2 regions of the Thioalkalivibrio sp. AKL10 genome follow, and region 1 is predicted to be linked to the other one. Evidence: riboswitches for the same ligand, from Rfam matches in the RefSeq annotation. Region 1 holds a riboswitch; the other holds the start of a gene.
What was found. A riboswitch is a leader RNA that binds a small molecule or an ion and turns the genes downstream of it on or off. The one in region 1 is predicted to bind cobalamin.
Positions count from the first base shown of each region.

Region 2: another riboswitch for cobalamin. It lies ahead of bluB (5,6-dimethylbenzimidazole synthase); the one in region 1 lies ahead of G333_RS0109805 (porin).

Region 1 covers NZ_KB907144.1:235,859-239,265, forward strand. Annotated here, with positions in the region: gene G333_RS0109795 (DUF4399 domain-containing protein) at 1-361, shown strand, start outside; gene G333_RS0109800 (cytochrome-c peroxidase) at 426-1,430, opposite strand; cobalamin riboswitch at 1,622-1,844, shown strand; gene G333_RS0109805 (porin) at 1,955-3,085, shown strand; gene G333_RS0109810 (cytochrome c) at 3,106-3,407, shown strand, end outside.
Region 2 covers NZ_KB907143.1:456,108-459,514, forward strand. Annotated here, with positions in the region: gene G333_RS0107970 (iron ABC transporter permease) at 1-428, opposite strand, end outside; gene G333_RS0107975 (cobalamin-binding protein) at 568-1,404, opposite strand; cobalamin riboswitch at 1,625-1,889, shown strand; gene bluB (5,6-dimethylbenzimidazole synthase) at 1,982-2,755, shown strand; gene cbiB (adenosylcobinamide-phosphate synthase CbiB) at 2,752-3,407, shown strand, end outside.

The DNA.
Region 1 (3,407 bases):
GCGCGTTTCGGCCGCCGATGAAGCCAAGGTATATTTCATCAGCCCGCAGGATGGCGACACCGTCGAGAGTCCCGTGCGGATCCAGATGGGCCTGCGCGGCATGGGCGTGGCCCCGGCCGGCGTCGAGGCCGACAACACCGGGCATCACCACCTGTTGGTGAACCAGCCGCTGGACGAGGTCGACCTGGATGCCTCGCTCCCCTTCTCCGACCACAAGCGCCACTTCGGAGGCGGTCAGACGGAAGGCGAAATCGAACTGGAACCAGGCACCCACACCCTGCAATTGCTCTTCATGGACTACCGCCACCTCAGCTTCGACCCGCCAGTGACCTCCGACAAGATCACCATCACCGTCGAATAGGCGACACAAAAAAGCCCCCTCCGGACCCGGAGGGGGCTTGTCATCGCCAGTGGCGACCGGTCGCTTATGGCAGTGACGGGATCTCGAACTGCGGCATGTCACCGGTCAGCGCGTGCATGAAGGCCTCCAGGTCCGCGACTTCATCGTCGCTAAACTCCATGCCCAGCATCTCCTGCCCCATGATGCGGATCGCCTCGTCCAGCGTGGCGGTCTCGCCGTTGTTCATGTAGGGGTAGGTCAGGGCCACGTTGCGCAGGGTCGGGGTCTTGAAGGCAAAGCGATCACTCTCCTCCCCGGTCACCAGGTAACGGCCCTCGTCTTCCGAGCCCGGCACCTGGATGCGATGGAAGTGGCTGTCGGTCAGTGCCGGGCCACGGTGGCAGGCGACGCAGCCGTTATCCGCGAACAGCTTCATGCCGCGCATCTGCTGCTCGCTCATCGCGCCCTCGTCCCCGACCAGCCAGCGATCCAGCGGCGAGTTCGGGGTGTTCAGCGTGCGCTGGAAGGTCGCCAGCGCATGGGCCACGTGATCGGCATTGATCACGTTGTCACCGTCATAGTCCGGATAGGCGGCCTCGAACTTCTCCTGGTACTCGTTGAACTCTTCCAGACGCTCGATTGCGTCCTCCAATGGCATCGCCATCTCGATCGCGTCCTGGATCGGACCCAGCGCCTGGCCTTCCAGGTCGTCCTCGCGACCGTCCCAGAACTGTGCCGTGAAGAAGCCGGAGTTCAGCACCGTCGGGGTGTTGCGCTCGCCGACCTGGCCGTCATGACCCACCGCACGCGGGATACGATCCGCCCAGCCCAGCGCCGGGTTGTGGCAGGTCGCGCAGGAGATCACGCCCGAACTGGAGATGCGCGGCTCGAAGAACAGCATCTTGCCCAGTTCGATCTTCTCCTTCGTCATCGAGTTGTCCGCCGGGATCGGCGGCAGCGCCGGCAGCGGCTCGAACACATCCCGGTACTGCGAGTAGTCGGTATCCGCCACGGCGGGCGCGGCCACGCCCAGCGCCAGGGCGGTGCAGGCCGAAAAGATGGCGCTACGAAGATAAGAACGTCGAATCATGGCGCGTCTCCCTGAGATTGGATCGGTGTCGGCGAAGACCGATATAGACTCGGTCCAAATCACCTGAATCCCACCCTATCGACCCGGTATTCGATCGACCAGCGAAATCAGCCCGCCCGTTGATCCAGATCAATCATTGCGGTTGGTCGCTCATCAAACGCGCCTCTTGCCGGCCTGTTTGCACACCAGTACCCTTCGCCCCGCCTCCAGGTGCCCTGGCGTTCCATCGCCGGGGATAATCGGGAAGCCGGTGCGCGAACTGCCGTTCGCAATGCCGGCACTGCCCCCGCAACGGTAGGTGAAGACAACGGATCGACAACCACTGCGCCGCAATTCGGCGTGGGAAGGCGATCCGCCCGGGCACCCCCGCCCGCTTCACGAGTCCGGAGACCGGCCAGGAGGAAACCTGACGCTGCGGCGGGCAAGCGGTCGGGTCGGGCTCGCTGTGTCTATAGTCCCCGACCTCCCCTGGCCCACCCAGCGTCATTCCATCCACGGCGCACGGGGTGTGCGTCCCAGGGAGAATGACTTTGAACAAACCGACCCGACGACCCGGCCGGCCGCCACTCCTGGCTCCGGCCCCGACCCTTCTCGGCCTGTTGATCGCCAGTGGCGGGGCTTCCCCCCTCCAGGCACAGTTCGAATTCGGAAGCGAAGCCGACGACTTCGCCATCACCCTGGACCCGCTCATCCAGGGCCGCTACGCCATCGAGCGGGGCGACGAGGGAACCACCACCGAATTCGACTTTCGCCGCGCCTGGCTGGATACGACGGGCACCCTCTTCCACCCCGATCTTAGTTTTCGCCTGCAGCCCGACTTCAGCAGCGGCGAGCTCTCGATGCGCGATGTCTGGCTCCAATACGCGCTGACCGAGTCCCTCGACCTGCGCGCCGGCCAGTTCACCGTGCCCTTCGGTCTGCCGCGGGACATCGGCGGCCCCAACCGGCTGTTCACCGAGTTGAGCATCGCGGGGAATCAGTTCGAGGTCCCGGCCGGACGCGATACCGGCGTCACCCTACTGGGGGGCGACGGCGACGACCGGGCCTGGGCCATCGGCGTGTTTGACGGTCGCGGCCGCCTTGACCAGCGGGATGACCGACCGTCCACCTCCGGCCACCTGTTCAGCGCTCGGGGGGCCTGGGCACCGGTAGGTACCCTTCCGCGCGACAACACGACCGTCGGCAAGCCGGTCGAGCATACGGTGGCCCACGGCGTCGGCCTGCAGGCGGCGAACCGCAATCACCTGCGCGACTGGACTCGCGGACGGGAGAACCAGGTAAATCAGCAACGCGCCGACTGGGTCACCGCAACGGCCGACAGCGTCGTCAAGTTTGCCCGCACCGCCATTTCAGTCGCCGCCTTCCGCCGCGACGTATCGCCCGATCACGGTCCCTCCTACCACGACCTGGGCGCCGAACTCGAGCTGGCCCAGGCACTGCCCTGGGAGGGGCTAGAGGTCGCCGCGCGCCACGCTGTGCTGCGCCACGACGCCGGCGACGACCTCGGCACCGACGAGCGCTGGCAGCGCGAATGGGGCGCCGGCCTCAACTGGTATCACCGCGGCCAGCGACAAAAGACCCAATTGATGTGGCTGGACCGCGACGCTGGCACTTCAGACTGGGAGCTGCACTTGCAGCACCAGTTCCGCTTCTGAAACCGGAAAGGAGATCCGACATGACTAGAACCACCTTCACACCGGCCCTCCGGGTCACCGGCCTTGTCCTGATCCTGCTCGCCGCCACCGTCGCCCATGCCGGCGAGGTGACGCTTCCGATGCCCGGGCCCTGGGGTGACGACTACAGCGAGACCCTGGACGACCCGGACACAGTGGACGCCACCGAGGCCTTCCAGCGCTTCCGTCAGCAGAGCATGCAGGGCACATCCGCCACCTACCGCAGCATCGAGCAGATCCTGCGTTATGGCGCACCATTCGCCGGACGTCTGCCCGATCTGGCCGAGGAACTGGCGCGCCGCGC
Region 2 (3,407 bases), on a different contig from region 1:
CGGGTCGGGGTCCAGCTGCCCGTGCCGTGGGCCAGGCCGAACACCAGAATGGTGGACAGCAGGGCGCCCACGAAGGCCGCGGCCGAGACCGAGAACATGGACAGCCCCGCTAGCATCGCCAGCAAGGCGCCCACCGAGGCGCCGCCGGAGAGCCCCAGCACGTAGGGATCGGCCAGTGGATTGCGTAGCAGGACCTGCATCAGCGCTCCGGCCAGGCCCAGCAGCCCGCCGGCGGCGAACGCGGCCAGCGCGCGCGGCAGGCGCAGATCCAGCACCAGGGTGCTGTGCAGTCGCGAGGCCTCGCCGAAGAAGACACTCAGCAGGTCAGGGAACGGAATCTGCACGCTGCCGTAGGCCAGTGCCACCAGAACGGAGAGCACAGACGCGGGCAACAGCACGCCCAGGGCCAGGAGGAACGAACGGGTCAAGCGGTAGCCCTCCGCTCCAGGCGGGCGAAGCGGTAGGTTGCCGGAACGGCGGGAGCGCTGCCTTCAGCGCACGTACAACGCTCCTTCATTGGTGTCCCGCGATATCCTTTCCGAGAGACTGTGAGGCGGACCGTCATGGTCATGGGGCGGGACGGCGTGCGCGTGCGCGTTCGAGTTCTTCGCACATCAGGGCGGTGCCTTCCGCGATGCGTCCGGTATGGCGTTGCAGGAGCGAAGGGGGAATGAAGAACAGATTGTCGCGCTGGACCGCGGTCATATCCTCCCATTGGCCCCAGGCGACCACCCAGTCGGGGCGGTCCTCGCCCATGCCGCCGCCGATGATGACCTCGGGGTCGGCATCCAGTACGGCTTCGCGGCCAATGCGTGGCACCAGGCGGTCGAGATTGCCGAACACGTTCACGCCGCCACAGACGGCGATGGCCTCGGCGATCAGGTGGTCGTCATTGACCGTCATCAACGGTTGCTCCCACACCTGATAGAACACGCGAATCGGGTCCCGGTCGCCGTACGTGGCGCGGAGCGCGTCCATTCGGCCCAGGAAGTCCTCTGCCGCGGCCTCGCCCTGGTCATGCGTGCCGGCGAGCGTGGCCATGCGCCGCATGCTCGAGGCCACACCCTCGAAGCTGCGTGGTTCCGATACGTACACCGGCAGTCCCAGTTCGCGCAGGCGTTCGACCTGGGAGGCGGAGTTGCCGCTCTTCCACGCGATCACCAGATCGGGGTCTCTTTCCAGTACCCGTTCCAGGTCAATCCGGCTGTAGCCGCCAATCCGCGGGATGGCCTCCGCCTCGGGTGGATAATCGCTGTACTGCGTTGCGCCCACGATGCGGTCCCCCGCACCCACGGCAAACAGCACCTCGGTGATGTGCGGCGCCAGGCTGACGATGCGCTCGGCAGGCTGCTCCAGATGGACCTCGCGGTCATCGTCGTCGGTGACCGTGATTGAGTCCGCCATTGCGATCAGCGGGGTTGAGAGCAGGCCCAGGAGGCAAGCGAGCAGTGGAGTTCGGGAAGTCCAAAATTGCATGATTTTACAGTCGCATTGGATTGGTTGTTCAAGCGCCTTCGAGCCGGCTGGGGAGCCGCCACCTGGCGCTGGACTAGCGGGGCATCATAGCAGCAAGCCTGGGACGCCTCGGAGCGTCAATTGGTCGGCAGTGGGCTTGCCGCGTATGATTGGCGGCTTGCTACCAGGTGCCCGGGCGACTGATCGCGCGGGTTAAACGGGAAGTCGGTGCAGGCGCGAGATCCTCCGCAGCCCCATTCCGACGCTGCCCCCGCAACGGTAAGCGAGTGGGTTCGAGGGGTGCTTCCGCAGGCCGCTCGGACCTCGACAAGTCGAAAGCCACTGGGCCGAACGCGGCCCGGGAAGGCGACTTGCCGCCCCGGGTTGCCGGGGCCTCGCGAGCCCGGAGACCGGCCTGGACGATGTTTCTGCGACCGCGCGGTGGGCGAGGGTCGGTACGTGCGGGCCCCTGTGGCCACACCCCGATCCTTCTGCATCCGCGTCGTGTCCCCCTGACGGTAAGCCGATGCAGTCCGAGTTACCCGCCAATGAGAACCCTTCCTGCCCGGGCGCTGATGCCGGGGGTTCGGGATTTTCCCAAGATGAGCTTGCGGCCGTCTATCGCGTGATCGCGGAACGCCGGGATATGCGCCATTTTCGGCCGGACCCGGTCGATCCAGCGGTGTTGCGGCGGCTGCTCGAGGCGGCGCATCGCGCGCCGAGCGTGGGCTATATGCAGCCCTGGCGCTTCCTGCGCATTACCGACCCGGCGGTGCGCGAAGCGCTCCACGCCCACGCGGCGGATGAACAGGCGCGCACCGCCGAGGCCTGTGGCGAGCGCGCGGCGGAGGTGCATCGCTTGAAGCTGGAGGGCATCCGCGAGGCGGGCGAGTTACTGGTCGTGGCCCTGACCGATGGCCGCGAGCGCTACGTGCTCGGCCGGCGGACGCTCCCCGAGATGGACCTCTGTTCCGCCGCCTGTGCGATCCAGAACCTGTGGCTGGCCGCCCGCGCCGAGGGCCTGGGCATGGGCTGGGTCTCCCTGTTCGATCCGGACTGGCTGGCCAATCGGCTGGACATGCCCGAAGGCGGGTACCCGATCGCGGTGCTGTGCCTGGGGCATGTGGAGCGCTTCTATGACCGGCCGATGCTGGAGACCGCAGGCTGGGACAGCCGGCGACCGCTGGAAGACCTGGTGTTCCAGGATCGCTGGGGTGCGCCGTGCGAGCTGGGCTTGCCCACGGTTGTGCGGGAATCCGCCGCGCGTCCGGATGGGCCATCCGGGGGTGGCAACACATGAGTACCTTTCTGATCCTGATCGGCGCCCTGATCCTGGACCGACTGTTGGGCGACCCACGGCGGTTCCATCCGCTGGCCGGATTCGGCCAGCTCGCGGCCTGGGCCGAATCCCGCTGGCATGCGCCGAGTCGTGTACGCGGAGCGCTCCTTCTCGCGGCGCTGGTCCTGCCCTGGGTGGTGCTGGCCGCACTGGGCACCTCGTTGGCCTGGGGCTGGCTTCTGACGCTGGCGATCCTGACGCTGGCGATTGGCTGGCGCAGCCTGGACGAGCATGCGGAGGTGGTGGCCGAGGCCCTGGATAAGGATGACCTGTGTGGCGCGCGCACCGGCGTCGGCATGCTGGTCAGTCGCGACACGGCGGCCCTGGACGAGCGTGGGGTGAGTGGCGCGACCATCGAGTCGGTGCTGGAAAACGGCAACGACGCACTGTTCGCCACGATCTTCTGGTTCCTGGTGGCTGGCGCGCCGGGCGTGGTGGCTTATCGCCTGGTGAACACGCTGGATGCGATGTGGGGCTATCGCAATGACCGGTTTCGCTCGTTTGGCTGGGCCGCCGCGCGCCTGGACGATGCCATGAACCTGATCCCCGCCCGCCTGACGGCACTGGGCTATGCCCTGGCCGGTCGTGGCCGGGACGCGCTGCAGTGCTGGCG